DNA from 3 places in the Rhodococcus sp. OK302 genome. Region 2 is predicted to be linked to each of the others. Evidence: riboswitches for the same ligand, from Rfam matches in the RefSeq annotation. Region 2 holds a riboswitch; each other region holds the start of a gene.
What was found. Region 2 has a riboswitch for cobalamin ahead of BDB13_RS12935 (ABC transporter substrate-binding protein). Riboswitches for the same ligand answer to the same signal wherever they lie in the genome.
Positions count from the first base shown of each region.

Region 1 (4,327 bases), 1.3 Mb from region 2:
CGGACGCCACGCGTCGGCACTGAAGTACGCCGTCGAAGCACATGATTGGCAACTCGTCGTCCACATTATCGAACATCATTGGGTCACGATGATCTCCGACAACTTGGAAACCATTCGCTCTGCACTGCAAAGGCTTCCGGAAAAAGCCGTCGGAAAGAACGTTGCCGTCAAAGCGGGACGCAACCTCTACACCATGCACATGACCAAAAATGTCAGCCTCGTCGATACGCTCCCTACCTCTCCGGAAGAACTTCGGGCACTCGGCGCCGGAGATAGCGCAAAAGACGCACTCAGCGTCGGCTGCGTGCAATCGATCATGTTGCGCATAGCCGGCGAATACGAGCAGGCAGCCGAAACAACCCGTCGCCTATCGCAATTGAGCCGAAGCGCTCTCGAGAACAATCCTGACGACGTGACCGCGCAACTCCCGATCATGCACCTGCAATGGGGAATCACATTTCAGTTGAACGGAAGGTTCGCAGAGTCGACTATCGAGATGCGAACGGCCTACCGGGGAGGCCAATCGCAGGGAGCCGACTATATCGCCATCAACGCTGCCGGAAGTGCTGCAATGAACTGGGCGATAGTCGGCGAACCCCTGCAATCGCAGCGATGGACCCAACTCGAGTACCGGCATCCGGATGCTCACGACAGGCTCCGATCGATGGTCAAGGTATCCGGATTGGTCGCCCGCACGCTTGCATCGCTCGACACTCTCGACTTTGCTGCGGCAGACGAAGCCCTCACTGCGCTGGGTCACGCGGCCGAGAGGGAAGAACTGTGGGCATTTGTCATCTACGCCCATTGCCAATACGCGCTGGCTCGTCGGGACACATTCTCCGCACTGTCCTTGTTACACAGCGCGGTTGACGCACATCAGAAGCACCTGAAACCAGGTTCGTTTGCCGGCCCACTGATGCGTTCGACCGAAATCGATCTCACTCTTGCTCTCGGGGACGGAAACAAAGCGTCGGCGCTGGCCGCCGAGATCGACGACCCGGCAGACAATCCGTGGACCCTGACGTCTGTTGCCCGACTCCGCCAGAAGACGGGACAGAACGAAGCCGCAGTGGCACTGTGCCACCAATTCGATTGGGCCGGTGAATCATACCCGCGCGCACAGATGGAAACACTCCTCGTTCAGGCCGTCGCACATTGCCAGTTGGGTGAACACCGGCGAGCCGCAGAGGCCTGGTCCAAAGCGTGCAGCATCGCAGATCAGACCGGCAATCTGCGGTCGTTCTCGACCATTGCCCGGCCCGACATCGATCAGCTCGAATCCCTGGCGGAAACCAATTCCAGCGCACTCGCACAGTTCTTGAAAGTGATTCCAGCCGAAGCTTTTCCACAATCGTTGCAGATCGTCACATTGACCGAACGTGAACGCACCGTCCTCTCACTGATCGACGACGGACTGAGTTCGGCGGCAATGGCCGACAAACTCTTCGTATCCGTTAATACGATCAAGACCCAGCTGCGCACGATGTATCGCAAACTCGGTGCGCACAATCGAAAGGAAGCCCTCACCCGGGCACGGGAACTTCGACTGCTCTGAATCGGTCGACCGGATACATTCTGTAGGCATGAACACCGATACCTGCATCTTCTGCAACATCGTCGGAGCCGCCCAACCGGCGATCCGGATCCTCGAAACCGAGACCGTGCTGGCCTTCCTCGATGCACGACCGGTCAGTCGCGGGCACACGCTCGTAGTCCCCAAGCGCCATGCGACAAACCTGGACGAACTCGAAAACCACGAGGGCGCTGAGATGTTCCGCGTCGGGACGCTGGTAGCCGGAGCACTGCGTCGATGCGATATCGCGGCGGACGGAGTCAATTTTCTGGTCAACGACGGACGCGCGGCTGGGCAGACGGTCTTCCATTCCCACCTACACGTCGTCCCGCGGCACCTCGGAGACAAAGCGAAGTTCGCCGCGGGCCTGCTGGCCCGGCGAGCTGTCGAACTCGAGCAGGCAGGAGAGTCGATCCGCAGTCAGCTCGCTCTCTGAGCTATCAAGAATTCCGTCACGACGTCCCGATAACTCTGCGGTTGATCGTCGTGGACCAAGTGTCCGGCGTCAGCAATGCGTACGTACTGCGTTCCCGGACGCTGCGCCATCTCACGCATCTGACCGTCCGGTGTAATTGTGTACTCGCCCTCGATAAGCAAGGTCGGCGCAGTCACCGCAGCCCACTGGTCCCAGAAATGGCGCGTTCCCCATTCCTCGGAGATATCCCGGAATGTGGAGACGTCACCGTGGAGGTACCAACCGTCGTCGCGACGGGTGAATGAATCCAGAAAGTATTGTCCGGCAACCGGACCGAAAAACTCCTTTGCCGCATCCTCGGTAGCAAAAGGCTGAGGCCACGCCGATACCATCTGCGCCCAGTTCTCCGCGGTGCGTCCGCGGAAGTCGGGTGCCATGTCTTCGAGGACCAACGCCCGTACCTTTTCCGGATGTGCCGCTGCAAAACACCAGGCGTGGAGAGCGCCCATCGAGTGCCCGATCACGATCATCGGCTCGTCGATTCCCGCTACTGCCGCCGCGACGTCCTCGACGAACGCCTCCGTCGTCAGCTCCTTCGGTGCAGGTCGACCGTGCCCGGCCGCGTCAAACGTGTAGACGTGTCCGAACTCGCGAATCCACGGCACGTGCCGGCGCCAGGTTCGTGCACTACCCATGAGGCCGTGCAACAAAAGAATCGGCTGACCCGTCCCACCTTCGTCATGCAACACGAGTGTCACCGTACGCGGTGAGCGCGCGCGGTAATGTCGGATACATGGCAGTCGTGAAGATCAATGCAATCGAAATTCCCGAGGGCGCCGGCCCCGAACTGGAGAAGCGCTTCGCAGCACGCGCATCCGCAGTGGAGAACTCTCCCGGTTTCCTCGGGTTCCAACTCCTCCGCCCCACCGCGGGCGAGAGCCGCTACTTCGTGGTGACGCAGTGGGAGACCGAGCAGGCGTTCGCCGACTGGCGCGACGGTCCGGCCCGCGCAGCGCACTCCGGTGAGCGCGCGAAGCCCGTCGCTTCGGGTGCGTCGCTGCTCGAATTCGAGGTAGTTCTGGACGTCCCAGCCAAGAGTTGAGTGACGATCGTGAAGGATTTCGCTCGCCTGGCGAACAAAATCCTTCACGATCAGACGCCATTCGCTGCTATGGTTCGCTTGTAAACGCGATGGTCCGACAGGAATCCGGTGAAAGCCCGGAGCGGTCGCGCCACTGTAATTCGAGGTGAACAACCTCGACAGCCAGACACTTCGGCCATCGCATGGACCTAGGGGACGCGAAATCCCAGGAGGCTTCGATGGCACTCGCTTATTCTCCCGACACGTCGATCGATTCGACTCGTCTCGCTTTCATCGCCGCAGCAATAGTTGTGCTCGCGATGCTGACTCTCTACGTGGTCGGATTCGACCAGGGCGCAATCTCGCGCACCGGCATGTACATGCATGAACTGATGCACGACGGACGCCACTTGATGGGCGTGCCGTGCCACTAGCCGACAATTTCACGAAGCTTCTGATTCGTGGCTTGTTGGCCGGTTTGATCGCGGGCATCCTTGCCGGCGGGGTTGCATACGTGCTGGGTGAACCGCACGTCAATGCCGCCATCGCGATCGAGGAAGCCAGCAGTGCCGGCGGACATACCCATGGCAGCGAAGAAGCACCCCTCGTTACTCGTGACGGTCAACGCGCCGGACTGTTTCTCGCCACATCATTGGCCGGATTGGCATTGGGCGCGATCTTCGCCGTAGTTGCCAACTACACCCGACGGATCACCTCGATGGCCGGGCCGTTGTTGGCAATAACCATCGCTACAGGCGGGTGGCTCGCTATCGAAGCCGTGCCCTTCTTCAAGTACCCGGCCAATCCTCCCGCTGTCGGCGATCCCGACACCATCAACCAGCGGACGCTGCTGTGGCTTGCCACCGTCATTCTGGGCTTGTTGGCCGTCACCGCTGCGGCAGCCGCCGCGAAAGCTGTTTCAGCTCATGAGTTCCTCAGTGTCCGGATCGCCGCTCCAGTTGCTGCGTTCTTGGTGATCGTCGCGATCGGTTACGTATCACTGCCCACGATCAACGAGGTCGGCGACGATTTTCCGGCAACTCTGCTGTGGGAGTTCCGATTGTCGTCGCTCGCTACGCAGGCGACGTTGTGGCTCGTTCTCGGATTGGCTTTCGCCTTCCTCACCGAGCGCGCCTCGAAGGAAGTCGAAATCGCGAAAAAGTTCGCTGTTCGCTGAAACTGCTGTGCGCCTTTATTAACCGCCCGCGGTTAATAAAGGCGCACAGCACAAGCAGGCGTCAGCTCAGATGATGCACTT
Region 1 covers NZ_NPJZ01000001.1:1,563,944-1,568,270, reverse strand. Annotated here, with positions in the region: gene BDB13_RS07140 (response regulator transcription factor) at 1-1,555, shown strand, start outside; gene BDB13_RS07135 (HIT family protein) at 1,584-2,009, shown strand; gene BDB13_RS07130 (alpha/beta fold hydrolase) at 1,994-2,737, opposite strand; gene BDB13_RS07125 (antibiotic biosynthesis monooxygenase family protein) at 2,782-3,090, shown strand; cobalamin riboswitch at 3,144-3,284, shown strand; gene BDB13_RS07120 (CbtB domain-containing protein) at 3,309-3,503, shown strand; gene BDB13_RS07115 (CbtA family protein) at 3,494-4,246, shown strand; gene BDB13_RS07110 (flavin-containing monooxygenase) at 4,308-4,327, opposite strand, start outside.
Region 1: another riboswitch for cobalamin. It lies ahead of BDB13_RS07120 (CbtB domain-containing protein); the one in region 2 lies ahead of BDB13_RS12935 (ABC transporter substrate-binding protein).

Region 2 (4,327 bases):
GGGAAACAGGAAGTACGGACCGTCGATCTTGTCCATTTCCCCGGTGACGGAATTGCCGACCACAGCAGACGGGCGATAGACACGCCAGGTGAGACCGCCGCGCTCCCGAACCAGCTTTTCGGCTTCGAACTTGGTGCGATGATAGGGCGTCGGAAAGGCTTGGCCGCAGTCGAAGTCGGCTTCGCTGAACGTTCCGGGATAACTGCCGGAAACCGCGACCGACGACACGTGATGGAGGGTTGCGTCGAGTTGGACGGCGAGGTCGATCACCGATCGGGTGCCTTCGACATTCGTGGAGGCTTGCTCGTCACCGGCTCGTAGGTCGTACACCGCGCCGAGGTGCAGGATGTGATCGGCGGCTGGCGGTGAGTCGACGCCCAATCCGGGTGCGGTCAGATCGCCGATCATCGGATGTACCCGATCGTGGCCGACAACATCAGACATCTGCGCCCTAAGTTTGGCCACGGAACCAGCTCTGACCAGCACATGTATCTGGGCGATTGGATCACGCTCGAGAAGGAGCGGCAGCACCGCTCGACCGAGGAATCCGGTACCGCCCGTGACGATGTATGTGGCCATAGCCGACTAACTTACTCCAAAGTAAGTTAATCGGCTAGAGCGAAGCACGATCAGTGACCGATACCGACTTTTGCGTGAATTTTCTTCATCCACGCCGGTGCCCACCAGTTGGCATCGCCCATGAGCTTCACCAGGGATGGCACCAACAACATTCGGATGATGGTCGCGTCGACGATCAACGCCACGATCATGCCGACGCCGAGGAACTTCATCACGCCCAGTCCGGACATCGCGAAAGCACCTGTCACGACGATGAGAAGTAGTGCGGCGGCAGTCACGATCCGTCCCGTTCGCTCGGTGCCGAACTTGACTGCCTCCTCCGTCGTCGCGCCCGCGTTCTTGGCTTCGACCATGCGGGACATGAGGAAAACCTCGTAGTCCGTGGACAATCCGAAGACGACGGCCAGGATCAACACGACGAAGGTAGCTTCGAGTGGAGTTTGGCTGACCCCGAGCAGTTCGACGCCGTGCCCATCCTGGAATACGAACGTGAGTACACCGAAGGTGGTGGCCAAACTCAAAGCCGCCATGAGGACCGCCTTGATCGGCAACACCACTGATCCGAATGCCAGGAACAACAGGACCAGGGTTGAACCGACCATGATCAACATCATGACCGGCAACCAGTGCAGGACAGCATTATTGCCGTCGTCGACCATGGCTTGACCGCCGCCTACCAACAGTTCGGTGCCGTCCGGTGCGGGGATCGCCCGCAGGTCTGTGACAGCGCTGCTTTGAGACTGCGACGTGGAACCTTCGCTGTAGAACGCTTGGACCGCGACCAACTTGTTCGTGGTCGCGACGACGGTTGCCTGCCCGATGCCCTCGACCTGGCCCGCAGCTTCGGCGATTGCGGCGCCCTCTGCGGGTGTGAGAACGGTGTCGCCCTGCGCTTGCAGGATCAGCGTCGCACCGTTGCCGGTTTGCGGAAAATCGTTGACCAAGGTCTCCATGGCGACGCGGGCTGGGTCGTCGGCAGGAAGTGCGGTGAACGAGAGTTCGCCCAACCGCGCGCCCAGTAGCGGCGATGCCAGAACGAGCAGGACGGTGACGATCGTGACCGACACGGCCACTGGGCGTTTCATCACCCCGGTGACGACGCGTCCCCAGAACTTACGCGAACGTTCTTCTCCGCGTTGGGCTGCACCCTTGCGCCAGGTCCACGAATTGATGCGGTGGCCCAGAATGGCAAGCAGCGCAGGCACTGCGGTCAATGACAGGACAGCGGCGCTCAGGACCGCGGCAATGGCCCCGAATCCCAGTGAACGAATCACGGATTGGGGGAACACCAGCATGCCGCTGAACGCACAGATGAGAAGTAGACCCGAGAACATGACGGTACGGCCCGCAGTCAGAACGGTGCGGGTGGCAGCTGCGCCGGGTTCGGACCCGGATTCGAGCTCTTCACGGAACCTGCCGACAACAAACAGGCCGTAGTCGATGGCAAGTCCCAGTCCGAGGAGCGATGCCACGTTGATGGAGAACGAACTGACATCGGTGAAGTAGGTCAGAATCCGAAGAACAGCCAAGGCGCTCATCACGCTCAGGACGCCGACAAAAACCGGTACAGCCGCAGCGACGATGCCGCCGAAGATGAAGACCAACAACACCAGGGTTATCGGGATGGCGATGGCCTCAGCGACTACCAGATCCTTCTCCAGCGTGTTGTTGAAGGCGACACCGACCACGGTATTACCGGCGAATTGTGTCTGCGCACCTTCAACTTCGAGTGTCGGAAGGAGATCGGTGAAGGTTGCCGACGTGATCCCCGAGTCCGGTGCCAACGTGATGGCGACAGCCCCCATCGTCCCGTCGTGGGACAGAAGGTTCGGACGTGTTGCGGCGTCGGCGGTCCAATACGACTTCACCGACGCCGTCGATACTTCCGTCTTGAACTGATCGACGGCGGCCGTCACTGCCGGTCCGATGTCGTCGAGGGTCCGGCCGTCCGTCGGCGTGTAGATCGCGATGATGTCGGGTGTTTGGGGCCCGAGATTCGCCTCGATGATATCCGCGACTTTTGCGGAGTCGCTTCCCGGATCGATGAACCCGCCCTGGCTGAGTTTGCCGAACACTCCGAGACCCCAGACGCCGCTGATGAGCACGATGAGGATCGCGAGCGAGAGCACCCACCATTTTCGGTAGACGACGGTATGGGCCCAACGTGTCATTTCAACTCCGGTACTTACATTTTTCGGACATGGCCGTACCGACTGTAATGGTCCGGAATCCTGTTGCCTCAGGTTTCGTCGATGCGAGCCTTCCTGGATCCGCGTGACCCGGTTCGGATGCATCGTGCATACTGCTGTGAAGCACTTGTAAGCCACACGAGTGGGGGAAGCCGGTCCAAATCCGGCACTGACCCGCAACGGTAGGTCGAAAGTCTCGGTAGTTTCCGAGCGTCGACGAGTCCGATTACCCACCGTGCGGTGTGCGACATCCCATTCGTCGTGGTCTACGAAACGGAAGTCCAGCAGGAGTTCTGGCCCGCGGATCCACGCGGTGAAGAGTTCGCTGTCGGATTCTCATTCGTGGCTCTGAGCCCTTACGAGGTCCCCGTGTCACTGCAGATTTCCGCCTCCCGAGTTGCCGCCGCCTTGATCGCGGTTGCCCTGGTATCTACCGGCTGTTCGAAAGGCGAAGCGGCAGAAGGTTCCACTTCGGTCGAGTCTTTTGCGCAACCGATCACCGTCACCAATTGTGATCGAGAAGTCAGCTTCGATTCGCCTCCGCAACGCATCGTGTCCCTGAACGGCCATGTCACCGAGGCTCTCATCGAGATCGGTGCGGGTGACCGCATCGTCGGTCGGGCGTACAGCGACAACCCGCCCACCGCGGAGACTGCAGAACAGTTCAACAAGATTCCCAGTCTGTCCGACACCTTCCCGAGTGCGGAGCAGATCCTCGACGTGAATCCTGACTTCGTAGTGGGCGGAATGACTAGTGCCTTCAACGAGAAGCAGGGTCGATCACGGGATGCCTTCGCAGAGCACGGCATCAACACCTTCCTCTTCTCCGAATACTGCGGCACCGGATTCCCCGACATCGGACTCCTGGTGAACGACTACACCCAGCTCGGCCGCGTCTTGGGCGTCGAAGATTCCGCTCGCGCCGTGGCCGAGCAGATCAGTACCGGCCTCGACGAGGTCCGCGCTTCGGTCGATCATGCTGCGCCGGTGTCCTCCTTCTTCTACGACAGCGGCGAGGACGTCCCGACAACTGTCGGCGGCGTCGGCGTCGGCGAATTGGTAGCGGAGTACTCGGGTGTGACGAACATCTTCTCCGAAGGACCCAAGCCCTATTTCAAGACCACCTGGGAGACCGTTGCCGAACGCGCGCCCCAGGCCATCGTCATCATCGACTACGGCGACAAGACAGCCGATCAGAAGATCGACTTCCTGCGGTCCCAGCCGTTGATGGCAACGACACCGGCAGTGCAGCAGAACCGATTTGTCGTGGTACCTCTGGCGGATCTCTTCGAGAGTTCACGCCTGGTGCGTTCAGCGCAGACAATCGCCACGGCATTCCATCCGGGCGCTTCAACTGCAGGCTCTGACGCGGCACAGTGACTCGTTCGCGTGCCGGGTACGGCACTCTGCTCGTTGGCCTACTGATCGCACTGGCGGTGGCGCTGGGGCTGGCGGTGTCCTTCGGATCGGTCCGTATCCCAGTCGGTGATGTGTGGGCGATAGTTGGAGCACGCTTGGCGCCAGGAACTTTCGAGACCTGGTGGTCGGTAGCGAGGGAG
Region 2 covers NZ_NPJZ01000001.1:2,816,969-2,821,295, forward strand. Annotated here, with positions in the region: gene BDB13_RS12925 (SDR family oxidoreductase) at 1-579, opposite strand, end outside; gene BDB13_RS12930 (MMPL family transporter) at 630-2,750, opposite strand; cobalamin riboswitch at 2,848-3,020, shown strand; gene BDB13_RS12935 (ABC transporter substrate-binding protein) at 3,138-4,148, shown strand; gene BDB13_RS12940 (FecCD family ABC transporter permease) at 4,145-4,327, shown strand, end outside.

Region 3 (4,327 bases), 480 kb from region 2:
AGGTGAACTCGTCGAGTACGTAGAAGCGATGTTCCTCGTTGGCAAGGCGACGGGCGATCTCCTTCCACCCCTCGGCAGCAGCGGTGGCGTGATCTTCTTCGCTACCCGCCTTTCGGGTCCAGGACCAGCCTTCGCCCATCTTGTGCCACTGCACCGGACCGCCGACGCCGGTCTCGTCGTGCAGGTTTCCGAGCGCACGGAACGCAGCTTCCTCGCCGACCTTCCACTTCGCGCTCTTCACGAACTGGAAGACGCCGATGTCGAAACCTTGGTTCCAGGCGCGCAGCGCCATACCGAACGCTGCGGTGGACTTGCCTTTGCCCGGTCCGGTGTGGACTGCCAGCACCGGCGCGTTACGACGCTGACGTGTAGTCAAGCCGTCGTCGGGAACTGATTCGGGAACGCCCTTGGGCATGGTGATCTCCTGGGGGGAAACGTTAGGCGGCGGCGCGGACGACGCCCGCGACCTGCTGCGCTGACAATTCGGCAAGGCGGACGCATCCGCCGCGTAGTTCTCGGGCCAGTTCGGCGGCCAATCCCAAACGGACAAGCCCGGTTTCGCAATCCACGACGATGGACGCCACCGAGGCATCGGCCAACAGATGCGCAGCAACTCTGGCACGGTGCAGTGCGTCCTTGCCGCCGGTAGCGCGGCCGTCGGTGAGTGCGACTACCAGTGCGCGGCGCTGCGGATCCCGAAGCCGTTCACGCAGAACAACTTCCCGGGCCCGCAGGAACCCTTCTGCCAGTGGCGATTTACCGCCCGTGCGCATGGATTGCAGCCGACGAACAGCGATATCCACCGAGGACGTCGGCGGCAGAACGATTTCTGCCTCGCGCCCGCGCACCGTAATCACGGCAACCTTGTCGCGGCGCTGGTACGCGTCACGAAGAAGGGAAACCACCGCCCCCGTGACAGCAGACAGGCGATCACGCGCCGCCATCGAACCCGATGCGTCGACAACAAAGACGATCAGATTGCCTTCTCGCCCTTCACGAATCGCGCCCCGCAGATCCGTCGGCGCCAGCCGAAGCCGTCCCGTAGTGCGGCCGCGAGCAACCTGGGATCCCGCAGCCGCAAAGACCGTGCTTGTCAGGTGCAGTCCGTGGCCGCGATCGGAAGTGGACCGCACGACGCGTCCACGCGAAGACTCGGACCGCGAACGGCGTCCGGGCGCACCTTCGCCCACACCGGGAACTTCGAGGAGTTTGGTGGCAAATTGGCTGCTCGGTGGAGCAGACGGTCGGTCGGCGGCGCGCACTCCCCCGCCCGGACCGTCAGGATCCTCCGGACCGTCATCGTCAGGTCCGTCATCGGGGCCAGAATCATTCGGGCCACCGTCTTCAGGGCTACCATCTTCGGGGTTTTCGGGAGACTCAGGCTCACCAGCGCGCGCATCGTCGTCTGCCTGCTGCTGCGCATCTTGGTCGGCCTGCCTCAGCGCGTCGTCCAACTGCTGCTGATCGAGGCCCGGCTCATCGAACGGGTCGCGTCGACGACGGTGTGGCAGAGTCAATTCCGCGGCAATCTGCACGTCTTCTTCGGTCACCTCGGTGTCCCCGCGCCACGCGGCATGGGCAGTAGCGGTGCGAGCGAGAACCAGATCGGCACGCATACCGTCGACGTCGAAAGATGCGCAGAGTGACGCAATTCTGCGTAGCTCACGGTTACTCAACTCCACGGAATCCAATTGCCCACGTGCCGCAAGAATTTCGGCCGCCAGTTCCTGATCGGCCGGCGCGTAGCGGGCCGCAAAAGCCTGCGGGTCGCGTTCGTAGTCGAGGCGGCGACGCACAACGTCCATGCGCACATCGACATCCCGAGAAGCTGCCACATCCACTGCGAGACCGAAACGATCCAACAACTGTGGACGCAGTTCTCCCTCTTCGGGATTCATGGTTCCCACGAGAACGAACTTCGCTGCATGCGAGTGCGAGATTCCGTCACGTTCGATGTGCACCCGGCCCATTGCCGCAGCGTCGAGGAGAACATCCACCAGATGATCGTGGAGCAAGTTCACTTCGTCGACGTACAGAACACCCTGATGGGCTGCGGCCAGCAACCCGGGCTGGAAAGCTCGTTCACCGTCGCGAAGAACCTTCTCGAGGTCGATCGAGCCGATCACCCGATCTTCCGTCGCACCGACGGGAAGTTCCACCAGCCGCGCGGGACGGCTGACACCGGCATCGTCGACCGCCGGCAGCAGCGCCGTCAAAGCGCGCACCACCGTGGACTTGGCCGTACCTTTTTCGCCGCGAACCAGCACCCCGCCGATTCCCGGGTGCACCGCACACAGGATCAACGCCAGCCTCAATTGGTCCTGGCCTACAACGGCGCTGAACGGAAAACCCGCTACCGCGCTCTGATCATCTTCTACACGCACGTCGACATCCCTCCACCTCTCGGTTTCCTCGCCGAGAACTTGGCTTATCCGAATGTCGCGGCAACCTGGCTGAGATCTCGTTTCGCAGATGAGATCTTTCACAGTGGCGGGACCGCGCCTGAATCGAACAGGACTTCCCCGCGAGCATTCGGTATCGAAAAAACCCTAGTCGGCTCACTTTTCAGCGAGCCGACCAGGGTCAATTGTCGCGGCGCGACCAGGGTCAATTGTCGCGGCGCGACCAGGGTCAATTGTCGCGGCGCGACCAGAGTCAATTGTCTTACAGAACTAGCTGGCGACTACAAACGCTTCGCCGCCGCCACGACGCATCGGCGTGTGGGGAATTCCGTCTTCGAGGAACTCTTCGCCGTCCGTCTTGAAGCCGTGCTTGCTGTACATCTCGACCAGATAGGTCTGGGCGTTGATGCGACACGGTGCCTCGCCGACCTCGGCGAGCGCTGCCTGCAGCAATCGCGTCGTGTGACCTTCGCCACGAGCCGAACGAGAAGTGCAGAGTCGTCCGATTCGGAAGCTCTTCTTGCCGTCGTCGTGCTCTTCGAGAAGACGAAGGGTGCACACCACTTGGCCGTCCTGCTCGAGCCAGAAATGGCGCGTCTCTGTCAGCAGGTCTCGCCCGTCCAGCTCGGGATACGGGCAAGCCTGCTCGACGACAAAGACCTCCACTCGAAGCTTCAGCAACTCGTAAAACGTCTTGTTGTCGAGATCGAGTGCCCACGAACGTTTGAGTGCTGCTGTTGCCGTCATGGACTCGACTATCACACAGCTGCTGCGGTATCCGCGACCGGAGAAGCCCCGGTTGCGGCGGCCGAATCGAGCTCGAGCACCTTCGAAGACCAATCCCACACCTGGTCGAACAGGCCCTCGTTGTCGGCGAGCTTAACGCCGATGGACGGGATCATCTCGCGAAGCTTGCCCTTCCAGCCCTGGAATTCGGTCGGGAAGCAGCGCTCGAGGACGTCGAGCATGGCCGGAACAGCCGTCGACGCACCCGGGGATGCGCCGAGCAGGCCGGCGATCGATCCGTCTTCGGCGGCCACGACGGCAGTACCGAATTCGAGGACGCCGCCCTTGCCCTTGGCCCGGCGGATCACCTGGACACGCTGGCCCGCGGTGATGAGCTCCCAGTCCTGAGCCTGTGCCTTGGGGGCAAACTCACGCAGGTCGACGATACGGCCGGCTTCGCTCTTGGTGAGCTCGCTGACGAGGTACTTGACCAGGCCGAGTTCGCTGACGCCGACGCCGAGCATCGAGAGGATGTTGTTGGGCTTGACCGAACCCGGCAGGTCCGTGACGCGACCCTGCTTGAGGAACTTGGGTGACCAGCCGGCGTACGGTCCGAACATCAGTCCCGGCTTGTTGCCGATGACGCGCGTGTCGAGGTGCGGAACCGACATGGGCGGAGCGCCGACAGCGGCCTTGCCGTACACCTTCGCGCTGTGCTGCGCGATGAGTTCGGGGTTGGTGCAACGCAGGAACGCACCGCTGACCGGGAAGCCGCCGAAGCCCTTGGCTTCCTTGATGCCCGACTTCTGCAGCAGGTGCAGAGCGCCACCGCCGGCACCGACGAATACGAATCGTGTACGGACGACGCGCTTTTCACCGGTACGCGTGTTGGTGACCTTGACTGTCCACGTCTTGTCGGAGTTCTGCGTCAGGTTGGTGACCTCGTGGCCGAAGTACATCATGCCGCCGGTCTTGCCGATATGGCCGACGAGCTGCTTTGTGAGCGCTCCGAAATCGACGTCGGTACCGTCCTGGCTCCAGTTGAGAGCAATGGGGTCCGAGAAGTCGCGGCCCTTGGACATCAGCGGCAGACGCTTGGTGAACTCGGCCGGATCGTCGATGTACTCCATGCCGCGGAACAGGGTATTGCCGGCAAGTGCGTCGTAGCGGGCACGCAGGTACTTGGCGTTGGCCTCACC
Region 3 covers NZ_NPJZ01000001.1:3,297,986-3,302,312, reverse strand. Annotated here, with positions in the region: gene cobO (cob(I)yrinic acid a,c-diamide adenosyltransferase) at 1-415, opposite strand, end outside; gene BDB13_RS15165 (magnesium chelatase subunit D family protein) at 438-2,384, opposite strand; adenosylcobalamin (AdoCbl) riboswitch at 2,394-2,549, opposite strand; gene BDB13_RS15160 (GNAT family N-acetyltransferase) at 2,673-3,149, opposite strand; gene mqo (malate dehydrogenase (quinone)) at 3,161-4,327, opposite strand, start outside.
Region 3: another riboswitch for cobalamin. It lies ahead of BDB13_RS15165 (magnesium chelatase subunit D family protein); the one in region 2 lies ahead of BDB13_RS12935 (ABC transporter substrate-binding protein).